Regions from separate parts of the Bradyrhizobium sp. 26S5 genome, predicted to be linked through region 3. Evidence: predicted binding sites of a transcription regulator. Region 3 holds the regulator's gene; each other region holds the start of a gene.

Region 1 (4,212 bases), 3.0 Mb from region 3:
GTGGCGTGCCGGTTGCGGAATTTGCCTGAGCAATCGTCGATGCAGCGGCAGCCGCCTTAGCTTTGCGCTTCCGGGAGGGTTTCTTCGGAGCTGTCGATTGGCGGGCAGCCGATCGTGCGGGCTTGTGTGCGGTCTTCCGATTGGGCTTGTGCTGGTTCGTTGAACGGTTCGAGGCAATCCAGGCGGACATAGCGGCGGAGTTAGCTTTGGCCTCGTCGGGAATGACGACGCCATTCCCCCGCGCGATTTTCTTCGCATACGATAACTGGGCCGGACTGACAGGCTTGTGCTCTCCAGACGTTTCACTAGTTGCTGTCTTGGGCGCGTGTTCACTAAGAAATCTGCGGCAGACCGATATTGACGTCGTGTAGCCGGGCGGGGGCTTGATGCCCTTCTGCCGGCTGATGCTGTCGGCAAAACGTTTCATCGCAGGTGTGGGCGGATAGGTTGCGGAGTTGTTGCCAACTGCAGCACCTAACGAGGGTAGCCCTCCGTTCGCAGCGCCCTCCTTCAGCTTGCCGATGATGCGTTGAGCTACATCGCACACGGCGTCGATCGCGCCGAGCATCTCCTGCTTGCCGACAACAACATCGTCGAGCAAGCATTCCAATTGTGCAGTTACGCCAGGGTCGACCAGCGCAGGGTCAGCCTGTTTGAGAACGCCGAATAGCGAGAGGCCGGTCTCCGTCGGCAGGATGTGCTTCCCCTGGGTCATCAGAAAGCTCTGCTTCTTGAGCCCACTGATGATCTCGGCTCGGGTCGCCGGTGTGCCGATACCCTTGGCTTCCTTCAGGCGTTGCCGAAGGGCTTCGTCGTCGACGAAGCGCCAAGCATTTTGCATCGCATCGATGAGAGTGCCTTCGTTGTAGCGCGGCGGCGGCCGAGTTTCCTTGTCTTCAATTTTGGAATCCTGCAGTTGTGCGGTCTCACCGTTGCGCAGCGCCGGAAGCAATTGTGCTTCATCGCCCTTTTCGTCGACGGGCCGCCAGTCCGGGAATGCTGCGCGCCAGCCGAGATCGATGGGCTGGCGGCCGGAGGCGCGGAACTCGAAGCCATGCACGTCGAGAGTTGCGGTTGTCTGCCGATAGCGGAAGTCGGGCATCAGCGCTGCCTGATAGGCCCGCGCGACGACGTCGAACAGTTTCTTCTCATCGGACGACAGACGAGGCCAGATCTCGCGCAGCTTATCGATCGTGTTGACATTGGGAATGACGGCGTGATGGCTCGCGCCCTCCAGTCCCTTATCGTAGAAACTGCCGCTTGCACCTTTGCGGATCATCGGTGGCTCTGGCAGGGGGATTGCGCTGAACGCTTGGCCTACCTGCAGTCCGATCACGATCTTCGGAACGTCCGCTATCAAGCTCTGCGGCAGGTAGCGTACCTCCGCGCGCGGATAGGTGATGATCTTCTTGTCCTGGCCGTCATAGAGTTCCTGCGCCACCTCGAGCGTCTTGCTGGCCGGCCAGCCAAAGCGAGAGCCGCACAGTTTCTGTAGTGACGGCAAATCGTGCAGCTTGGGTGGCCCATGCCGCTTTTCTTCGACGCGCACGGCAAGCGCGCCCTCGAAGCCCCGAGCTGCATTGACGATATCATGGGCGACCTCGCGCCGGACAATCCGCTCCTGCGGAGCGTGGCGCATCTGGAATTGCCCTCCGGCAACCTTCGCGGTCGCGACAACCTCAAAATATGAGAGCGGCACGAAGTTTCGGATTTCCAGTTCGCGGGTGCAGACAATCGCCAAGGTCGGCGTCTTCACGCGACCAACCCCAATCACGCGCCGAGCACCTTGCCCCAGGATGACGGTCGCGGTGCGCGTGAGCGACAGGTTGTAGATCTGGTCCGCCTGCCGTCGGGCGACGGCCGCGGCGTAAAGCCTGGCATATTCGGCATTGGATTTTGCCCGCGCGAACGCGTCCCGGATGGTCTGCGCGTCCTGCGCGGTGAATAGCACCCGGAGCACCCGGCCGCGGAAATTGTAATGCTCGAGAATTTCCTGACCGATGAGCTGGCCTTCACGGTCGCAGTCGGTGGCGAGCCAAACCTGCCGGGCGGTGCGTAGGGCCTCTCGGATGGCTTTGAGCTTGGCGGCCTTGTTGCCGCCCTCTGCCGGGCGAGTACCGTAAAGACCCTCCGGCCGCAGGAGGATCGGCGACCAGCGTTTCCATTCTGGCACCACATCTTCCGGTTCAACCAGGTCGAACAAATGACCCTCGGCCGGGAGAACATCACCGTAGCGCGACCCAACGGCAGCCCGGATGTCTTTCGCCTGGCTGGATTTTTCCGTGATGACGACCTGATCAACCACGACGGGCTCGCGAGACATCTACTTCAAGGCGCGAACATATAGTGAACAAATGTATTTTACAAGCCGTCCTTTGAACGTCGTGCTTTCGCAGCAAGGATGTTTGGCAGACTCAATCGCACTTGTAGGCGGAACGATCGTCGGCAAACTGGTGTCGATAATTGTTGATGGCAGATCCTAAGCTCAACGCTGAGGCTCGATCGGGGGTTCTTTTTGCCGCCGGTTTGCTTTTCGTACTGCTACTGCGAAATCCTAGCGCCGGGTTTGGGTCACATTCGCCCCGAAGCCTTCCCAAGGCCTGAAGATGAACTGCTTGGCAAGTTCGCTGTAGAGTTCACAAATCTTCTGTGACTCAGCGACAAAGTTTGCATAAGCCTGCCTTGCGAATTCGGTCTGAACCTCAATCGCCTTATCGAACGACCGCGCAGCCATGAGCTTCTCGACAAAGGACCCGGTCTCCTCGAGCGACCTCTTGGTATAGTCCCTGTAGGCATTCCCGATAGTTTGAATACTGACTGGCCAGTTGTCCGCCGGTGTGACTGCGCCGATTGGGGGAGCATCCGTCGGTGCGACTTCGCCGATCAAGGGCGCATCCGCCGGGGCGGGTGCCCCGCTTGAGGGAGGCTCCGCCGGCGCAGTTGCGCCGTTCGTGACGGTGTCAATTGACGCGACCATTGCGCCGATTCGATCCTCATCCCGCTGGGCGAGCTTCGGGCTCTGCTGTTGATCATCAGGTTTCTGGTTTCGCTGGTCCGCCTTCCGGCTGCGCTGGCGTGGCTTACCGCGCGGCTTATCCTTGTGGGTCGTCACCATTGCTGAACTCCGCTGTTCTGCATCAAACCAGACGCCAAGATCCTCCGCCATGTTTGCGATGAAATCGCGGTTCTGCCTTGTTCGTTACGCGGCGTTGGTGTGGTGAACGGAACTCTGAATGGAATGCGGGCGGACCTGACGCGCTCCAAGGTAGTCGAGATCGTTCATTTTTTCTTCGCCTTCAGCTCCGACAGTCTCGTGGCTAACTGCGCGCGAAATCGGGCGACGTCTCGAAGTAGTTCATAGCGCTCCGGGCTCGGAGCAAGTTTGCGCGCGGTGGATTCTAGCTGCACCGCCATTTCTGCTAGCTCCTCCAGGTCGACGACTGTCATTTCTTGCCTCAACCGATTCTCAACCGGCCGGCGGAACGTCGCCTAATCACTGCTTCTCTGCAGGGGCGCTGAGGCCGCTAGGCGGTGCAGGCGGGGGTGATGGCGGTGGTGGAGTTTCCGCGGCGGGTGCCGCAGCAATGCAGTCGCCCGCCCAGATCTTGGTGCCCCTGACCGTGCCGACCAGTTTGCAACCCATTGGCGCTTGCGGCCTGACCTGAACGGGCGGCCTTTTAGCCGCCTTCGGGGGAGCGGCTTGTGCAAATGCGCCGGTCGTAAAGAGCAGCGCGATAAGTCCGATTAGCGGTTTCATCGGCAGGCCCGTTCTAGCGCGTCTTCCATGATATTTTCCACACTGCTTCAAACATCGGCTTTCAAGCTTAATGCAACCCAAGGGCGCGCGAAACCCGCCCCGGGAGGGGCTTTGGCTGGGCTGGCGGGGAGATCCAGCGGCATGCCGACAAAAGTCGCTAACCCCAATGGCTAGTGGCGGGAAGCCGCGGTTTGATGCAACCTGACGATGCCGCCTATTCCGCGTGGGCGGCGCCGAGTGGAAGCAACCCTGGCTTCTTTACCTGAAGAAGCCAGGGAATCGCTGAGGCACCCTTGTGGCTTGGCTTAGTCGCCTTTCGAGAGGCGGGCTTGCCCGAATAACTGTGCGTGTGCTCCGAGAAAATAGCCTCCAGAGAGCGCCTCTGGACCCATAACTTCCCATAGGACCCATGTATTCTTGATCTAGATCAAGGTCGTCCGGATGATGCAGGACTT
Region 2 (4,212 bases), 1.1 Mb from region 3:
AAGACGCAGCAATCGGTCGCCGTGACCGAGGACTTGCGCGCGCTGATCGCGAGCCGGGAAAAGGCGCTGGCGCAGGGGTAAGCCGACTGCCAATCCGCGTTGCGCGGATTGAGACACAACGGCCACTCCGCCATCGGGCGCTAGTGCTTCACCAAGGTTGGGCTCCAGCGCCAGAGATTGTCGTTGGTGAGGTGCGTGCCGCCCCACCAGCGATCGATCGGATTGTGACGACTGAAGTCCTCCTTATGGGCGAGGACAGCTTCGCCAAATTCAGTCAGCGACAGCCGGCTTCGCCGATAGGCCTCCATGCGCGCTCGCAAATTCTCAGGGGCGATCACGCGTAGCTCATCATCGAGCCCAGCGATCGCGGGCTGCGGCCCATGCGCGAGCCCTTGAAGCAGCGTCCCGATTTTCATGTCGGTGAATACCGCGCGTTGACCGAACCCGCGAAGGTAGAACAACCCGTTCGTACCCATGAAGCCCGCCGCAATCAGTTCGAGCAGTCGTAGTTCGGTCGCGCCAAGTCCCGATCTGCTCCACGGAAGCTCCTGGAGCAGGTCAAGCAGGGCCGGCCTCAGCAAGGGAAAGCCGCTGAGGTCTCGACATAGCGCATCGAAGCAAGCCTCGGGCGTTGCCGCGCGATAGGCCTGCCAGCAGATGCTTGCGGTCTCGAGGTCGGCAGGCCGTATGTTGATAAGCGGCACTTCGTTCCATCCGCGCCATGTCTCGTGCAGCGTCGACAGAGCGAAAGCGACCAGGCGCAATTTCAACTTGGCCGCCATCGCCGGGTAAGCCCGGAAATGATCGAGCAACCAAATCAGCTGCAATTGATCATTTGGGTCCGGATCGAACCAAAGCTCGACAATCTCGTAAGGTTCGCAGAATTCGATCAGCGCGAGATCCCTGCGCGCCCTGGCATCCTGAGGCCACTGGCTCCGCGTGCTCCAGTGCGACCAATGTCCGACCGGATCCTGGTCCGACCGTAATCCGAAGTAAGTCTCAAGCTCTCCTAGCGGCGGCAGTGGTCCGCCGACAAATCGAAAGCCGGATGTAATAGCGACCTCGGCGAGCCCCGAACGTGTGAGGCTAAGGCCGGACGGACTGGTCAGGATCAGGCGCTTCATCGGCACAACTCTCTCAACGCCAGACCAAACGAAACGGGCGCCGAAGACGTCGGCAACTCAACGTCCTCAGCGCCCGCTTGCAACGAAATCTTGCAGCCTTACGGCTTACTCCTCGGTCGGCTCCTCGCCCTCGGCGTCGCGCTCGGGCGTGCCGGCGAGAATCTGCTCGGAGATCAGGCCGGAGTTCTGCCGGATTGCGGCTTCGATCTTGGCGGTGATGTCGGGGTTCGCCTTCAGGAAGGCCTTGGAATTCTCGCGTCCCTGGCCGAGCCGCTGGCTGTCATAGGAGAACCAGGCGCCGGATTTCTCGACGATGCCGGCCTTGACGCCGAGGTCGAGGATTTCGCCCATCTTGGAGACGCCCTCGCCATACATGATGTCGAACTCGACCTGCTTGAAAGGCGGCGCCAGCTTGTTCTTCACAACCTTGACGCGGGTGGTGTTGCCGACGACCTCGTCGCGCTCCTTGATCGCGCCGATGCGGCGAATGTCGAGGCGGACCGAGGCATAGAACTTCAGCGCGTTGCCGCCGGTGGTGGTCTCCGGCGAACCGTACATCACGCCGATCTTCATGCGGATCTGGTTGATGAAGATCACCATGGTGTGGGACTTGTTGATCGAGGCGGTGAGCTTGCGCAGCGCCTGGCTCATCAGGCGCGCCTGCAGGCCCGGCAGTGCATCGCCCATCTCGCCCTCGAGCTCGGCTTTCGGCACCAGCGCCGCGACCGAATCGACCACCAGCACGTCGACCGCACCGGAGCGCACCAGCGTGTCGCAGATTTCCAGTGCCTGCTCGCCGGTGTCAGGCTGCGAGATCAGCAGCTCGTCGATGTTGACGCCGAGCTTGCGCGCATAGACCGGGTCGAGCGCGTGTTCAGCGTCGATGAAGGCGCAGATGCCGCCCTTCTTCTGGCCTTCCGCCACCGTGTGCAGCGCCAGCGTGGTCTTGCCCGAGGACTCCGGCCCGTAGATCTCGACGACGCGGCCCTTCGGCAGCCCGCCGACGCCGAGCGCAATGTCGAGCCCGAGCGATCCCGAAGATATCGTCTCGACATCCATCGAGCGGTCGTTCTTGCCGAGCTTCATCACCGAACCCTTGCCGAACTGGCGCTCGATCTGGGAGAGCGCGGCTGAGAGGGCCTTGGACTTGTCCATGGAGGATCCTTCGACGATACGCAGGGCAGTAGCAGACATTGGGATGTGCTCCTTATGGCGGGGATTCGCTAGCGGGACAAACGGGTGATGAGATCGGGCGGAATGCGTTTTTGATTGGAACCTCGTACCACGTTTGTTCTATGTTCGCAATATGTTCTTTCTGGCAAATCGGTGCTGGCCTGCTTTATCCCCTGGTGGCCCGGTTTGAATCTTGGCGTGGTCCGTTTTGGATTAAGCGAACAGAAACCAAGGCTTGGCCGATGTTCTCAGTAGGACTACTGAGCGGCCCTATTCACTGTTCTGGGCATATAAATCTTGATGATGCTCAATCCGTTCTTGCGAGAACAAAAGATAGGGCCGTCCGTGACCGGGATGGACCGAACGGCCCCAGCCAGCCCGTAGTACCAAAATGGAAGAATGGGCCGACACTCCTAGTTACGGGACATCGGGCAACCGGTTGCGCGAGAGGCGTTGCTGAGCCCCTTTCACCGAGTGGCCAATGTCCCCAGGATTAGGATCGCCCAGCCCGAAACTAACCCACGATAACTTGGTTATAGAACATCACCGACACGATTTTGGGCGTCGGTGGCTGAGAGACCTATCGGGCTCCCGCCTTTCATTGGAATGGGAGCGCACTCCATGTGTGCGAAGTGTGTCGAGTTGGACGAAAGAAGCGTCCATTACGCTGCGCTCGCCCGAACGATCACGGATCGGCAGACCATCGACGGCATCGCGCAGTTAATTGCAGAGCACGAAGCCCAGAAGCGCAAGCTGCATCCGGAGCCGAAAGAGTAAGACCGCCCTCAGTTGGCGAACGCGCTTCGTTCCTGTTTTCAATTGATAGCCCCGCAAACGTCTCTGATATCCGCAGATTGTGCCAACGAGAGAAGCGGCGCTCTATTTGGCGACCGGCTGTGAACCTTTGGTTGCTCCGGCAAGACCGACCATCACCGGGATTTTGTTCGTACCCTCTCGGGGCTAGAGCCCAACGCCGTCTGCAGGTTTTTCAAGCGGGCGGCGCTGTGCTGTCAGGGCGGCCTGTTCGATCATCGAAACGGCCCCAGCGCGCGGGCCTAGGGGATACGCGCCGGGGCCGCCTCCTTGGGCGCTCCGTCCGGAGAGCGCAATTCACTGTATCGGGAAAAAGTGGCAACGGAATGCGCCCTCGCGGATTACCTCATTTTGACAAGTGTCCTAATTGCCCGCAGCGCGGAACATCCCGTCTTTCGATCCGTTGATGATTCATCACCGCACCGCCCGTGGGCATCGACCGGGGATGAGATCGCCCGGTTAGTGCTCCCGCCCAATACCAGCAGGGTGCAGCGCCATGCAGAAGCGGCGTCGTTCCAGGCACTCGCAATCACTGCAAGAACGTCTTGCCGACGAGGCCATGCGCCTGCGCGAGGAAGCCAGCACGCTTCCCCCGATCCACCAAAAGAAGGAGACCTTGCTGAGGAAGGCGCGGCATGACGAGACCACCGCTCACTTGACGGAGTGGCTGATGTTCCAGGGTTTGCGGATGCCCCTCTAGATCAGGGAGGACGACCATGCAGGCGAACCACCACCATATCGATGGCGTGGAGGTTGCCTTTGTCTGCGCTGCGGCGGTGTCGCTGGTGGCCCTGTTCGTCAGCGTGGCCTGGCTCTTGCTGCGGTGACATCCAGCAGTGACATCCAGCGGGGCAATGCGGACGGCTGCCAATGCGGCGGGCTGTTCTCCGCTGCCTCATACCTCGCTTCGACGATCCGAACGAAAAGGGCCCCGGCGAGGGGGACCCGCCGAGGCCAGAACAACTTAGTCACTCGATTCTAGACCTCACACCGACACTTTGCTGGGAGCGTTTGGAGTACCGGAGTCATACGGACCAAAGATGTGAACCTTGCGCCCTCCTCGTCCGTAGCTATCCAGGTCAGGATTTTGCCAACCCTCCTG
Region 3 (4,212 bases):
CCCGGCGGCATCGACCGGCCGTGGTCGCCGGCGGTTCCCGGTGACGGTGAGAGCGAGACGGTCCTCCGCACACCCGCCGCCGCGCCGCGGCCCGCAGTCGATGCGACCCCGGCCGAGACCGACCTGCAGGGCGACGACTAGAGTTTTGGTTCTGATTTAATCAGAACCAAAACTCTAGTTTCTTGTTTTCACGCGTTTTCTTCACGCGAACCGGTGTCCACTTCGCTCGAAAACGCTTCAGCCGTTGCCGGGCGAGGGGCCGGTCGGCAGCTCGAACAGGCCGAGATGGTACTCGTCGGAATCGGGGCCGGCGTCGGGCTTCTTGACGAGGGTGAAGATGGCCTCGGGAAACTGCTCCCAGACCTTGAGATCATCGGCCGTCACTGTCAGCCAGCCGAACCGGAACATGTAGCGGCCCGGCTCAGTGACGCGTCCAGCCTTTTGCCATGTGACCTTGTCGACCACTGCGCAGGTTTCCGTGAGTACACGTCCTCCGTACGCGATGATGCGCCAAGGCGCTCGCCGACGCAAATCTCCTGCTGCGCCCCGGAAGCGGAAATCCGGGGTCGCTCGAAATCGCCTAAGGTCATCCGCCGCCGAGTGGCTCATTCCGCGGCGACGATGCGCTCAACCCAAAAACAGCGACGCGAATGCGGAGGGCCGCCGCTCCACAACCTTCGGCTTGTGCTCGACCGGCGGATGCAGTGCCGGCAATTGCAGCACGCTGACGCGCTGTCCCTCGACGAGCTGGGTCACCAGAACGTGGCTGCCGTCGGGGAATTCGACCGCGTCATGATGGCGATCGGGCACGTCGGGCTCGACTTCGTTGAACACGCCGACGCGGAAATTCATCGTCTTGGTCCAGATCCAGCGGCTGTCGTAGCGAACGTTCTCGGCGAAAGCGAGCTCGGTGCCCGGCAGCATGCAGACCGCGACAGTGGGATCGTTCTCCGAAGCAAAGCCGCGGGTCGACGTGCCGCGGAAAGTCGTGGTGATCAGCGTCTCTCCGACAATGGCGGGGCGCGATGCCACGGCGTGCAGACTATAGTCACACATCGGATGGCTCCTCTTTTCGAGGTAGCGACCCGTGCCTCTCCTTGAGGCGCAGGCCTCTACCAGAGTGGACGATAGCAAACGAGTGTCTGCTCGTTTCTGGGCGATTGTACGACTGGCCGTCGAACGCCTCAATCACAAACGCGCTACACTGCGCGAGAGGTATCAGGGCGCATCCTAGGTGGTCCGCACGTCGCACTATCTTCCAAGGAACGATCCGATCTGTTGCTCGTTCCCGGATCGGGATGACTTTTCTTCGAATCGTCATCCCGCTCCATATGTCTGTTCGAGCATGACCTTTTCGGAAAACCGCTCCGCACTTTTCCGGATCATGCTCCGCCGCCGTCAGTATTTGCGATACAGCCCGATCAGCTTGCCCTGGATGCGGACCCGGTTCGGCGGCAGGATGCGCACTTCATAGGCAGTGTTGGCCGGCTCGAGCGCGATCGATGCACCGCGGCGGCGGAAGCGCTTCAGGGTGGCTTCCTCCTCGTCGATCAGCGCCACCACGATGTCGCCGGTGTTGGCGACGTCGTTGCGCTGGATCAGCGCCATGTCGCCGTCGAGGATGCCGGCGTCGACCATGGAATCGCCGCGTACTTCCAGCGCATAGTGCTCGCCGGAGCCGAGCATGTCGGGCGGCACGCTGATGGTGTGGCTGCGGGTCTGCAGCGCCTCGATCGGCGTACCGGCCGCGATCCGGCCCATCACGGGGACGGCGACCGGACGGTTGCCGTCGTCCTCGGCGATCGGCGGCGTGCTGCTGCGCTTGCCGAGGGTGCCTTCGATGACGCTCGGCGTGAAGCCGCGGCGACCGTTGCCGCCGCCGGCGGCCAGTTCGGGCAGCTTGATGACCTCGATGGCGCGGGCGCGGTTGGGCAGGCGGCGGATGAAGCCGCGCTCCTCCAGCGCAGTGATCAGGCGGTGGATACCGGACTTCGAGCGCAGATCGAGCGCATCCTTCATCTCGTCGAAGGAGGGCGGCACGCCGGCCTCTTTCAGACGTTCATTGATGAAACGCAGAAGTTCGTACTGTTTGCGCGTGAGCATCTCGAGCATTCCCCCGGTTGATAGCGTCGTTCGATTCCGAGACTCTTCAGGTGGGGCCTTCAGACGGGGCCTGATCTCGGGAGCGCAATGCTCCCTGGCGGCTTCCCGATTGTAGACACCAGTACTCGAAACAAATCATGAACGGACACTATATGTTCGATATGTGTTCCGCAACCAATTAATTTCCGGTGAACGCATCAGGCGGCGCGCAATCGGCAGCCCGCGAAAACCTCAGTCGGGCAGTGTGAGGATCTCGCATTCGCTGCCCTTGGCGGCGGCGGGCGCAAACGGCGGACGTACCAGAAGTGCCCGCGCCGCAGCGAGATTCCCGAGCAGCGAACTATCCTGCTGCATCACCGGCGTGGCGATCAGCGCGCCGTCCTGGCGCTCCTCGAGACGCGCGCGCAGATAGTCCTCGCGCTGGTCGTTGGCGGCGAGGTCGCGGCCGAGCACGGCGGTGGTGCGGACATGATGGATCGTGTTCCGACCGCTCAAAGCCCGAATCAACGGCACCAGAAACAGGAAGGCGCAGACATAGGACGACACCGGATTGCCGGGCAGGCCGATCACCCGCATGGCCCCGAGCCGGCCGTGCATCATCGGCTTGCCGGGCCGCATCGCGATCCGCCAGAACGCCATCGCGACGCCCTCGGCCTCCAGCGACTGCTTGACCAGATCGTGGTCGCCGACCGAGGCGCCGCCGGTCGTAATCAGGATGTCGGCGCCGGCCTCCCGCGCCCGGCGGATACCGGCCGTGGTCGCGGCCACCGTGTCGGCGGCCACCCCGAGATCGACGGTCTCGGCGCCTTCGGCGCGCGCCAGCGCACGCAGCGCATAGCCGTTGGAATAGACGATCTGGCCGGGGCCGGGCTGGGAGCCCGGCATCACCAGTTCGTCGCCGGTGGCGAGCACTGCGACCTTCGGGCGGCGGCGCACCGCGAGTTCCGGATAGTTCATGGCGGCCGCAAGCGAGAGCGCGCGGTCGGACAGGCGGCTGCCGCCGTTGAGCAGCAGGTCGCCCTCACGGAAGTCGACGCCGGCCGGGCGGATGTGCCGTCCCGGGCTCGCTGCCTCGGTGATCGAGATGTGGTCGCCATCGACCCGGGTGTCTTCCTGGATGATGACGGCATCGGCGCCATGGGGGATCACGCCGCCGGTGAAGATCCGCACCGCTTCGCCGGCACTGAGCGTCCGCTCGAACGGCCGGCCGGCGGCGACTTCGCCGATCACCTTGAGCCGGGACTTGAGATCAGCCGCATCGGCGGCGCGCACCGCGTAGCCGTCCATGGCCGACATCGGCTCGGGCGGCTGGGTGCGGCGCGCCGCGAGGTCGTGCGCCAGCGTGCGATGGTAGGCGGCATCGAGCGCGACCATCTCCTCCGGCAGCGGTTCGGCGCCGGCAAGAATGGCGGACAGGGCATCGGCAACCGGCATCAGGGCCACGCGCAAAACTCCTCAATGCAAATGGTCAAATACCAAGTGCGGTCAGCGCCCTTGCCACGTCATCCGTCGATGTCACGTGGATGGCTTGAAGGCCACGCCCCCGCGCACCTTCGATATTGGCAGCCAGATCGTCGAAGAACAGGATCCGCGACGCCGGCACGCCGATCGCTTCTACCACATGATCGTAGGCCGCGGCGTCGGGTTTCCGAAGGCCGATGCTCGAGGACAGGAACACGGTCCGGAAGTGGCTGAGCAACCCGGCATAGGCGACCGAGAAATGCGCGACATGGGCCGGATTGGTGTTCGAGAAGGCGTAGAGCGGCATTCGCGCTGCGGCGGCCGCGAGCAGGGGGGCGATGCCCGGCATCTCGCCGGTGAAGATCGCGTTCCAGCCCTCGAGGAATTGCGCGTCGGTGAGCTCGACGCCGAGCGACTGGCGCAAATTCGCAAAGAACGCCGCGTCGTCGATCCGGCCGATCTCGTGATGCTTGTAACTGTCGTCGACGACGAAACGGCCGGCGAGGTCGGCCGGCGCGCAACCGGCTTGCCGCGCCCAGTGCGTCATCGCCTTGTCGAGGCTGATATCGAGCACGACGCGGCCGATATCGAACAGCAGCACGTCGACGGAATTGGGGGAGAGTTGCGGGGTCATTGCGTGAAACCATG

Evidence for each region. Region 3 encodes LexA, which represses DNA repair genes until DNA is damaged. Its sites were predicted from a motif close to TGTTCNNNNTGTGTTCNG; they were not measured.
Region 1: a site for LexA is predicted at 2,336-2,353, ahead of V5279_RS39055 (type IA DNA topoisomerase). Genes of this name have one in related genera too.
Region 2: a site for LexA is predicted at 2,421-2,438, ahead of recA (recombinase RecA). Genes of this name have one in related genera too.

What each region holds. Positions count from the first base shown of each region.
Region 1 is NZ_CP145948.1:8,237,970-8,242,181, reverse strand. Features, by position in the region: gene V5279_RS39055 (type IA DNA topoisomerase) at 1-2,305, opposite strand, end outside; gene V5279_RS47135 (phasin family protein) at 2,555-3,115, opposite strand; gene V5279_RS39045 (hypothetical protein) at 3,280-3,447, opposite strand.
Region 2 is NZ_CP145948.1:6,349,511-6,353,722, forward strand. Features, by position in the region: gene V5279_RS29920 (thioesterase family protein) at 1-81, shown strand, start outside; gene V5279_RS29925 (hypothetical protein) at 141-1,124, opposite strand; gene recA (recombinase RecA) at 1,230-2,318, opposite strand; gene V5279_RS29935 (hypothetical protein) at 2,919-3,074, shown strand; gene V5279_RS29940 (hypothetical protein) at 3,607-3,810, shown strand.
Region 3 is NZ_CP145948.1:5,236,339-5,240,550, reverse strand. Features, by position in the region: partial or broken gene V5279_RS24355 (ComEC/Rec2 family competence protein) at 1-141, shown strand, start outside; gene V5279_RS24350 (hypothetical protein) at 238-465, opposite strand; gene V5279_RS24345 (hypothetical protein) at 628-1,056, opposite strand; gene lexA (transcriptional repressor LexA) at 1,399-2,103, opposite strand; gene glp (gephyrin-like molybdotransferase Glp) at 2,335-3,546, opposite strand; gene V5279_RS24330 (HAD family phosphatase) at 3,572-4,198, opposite strand.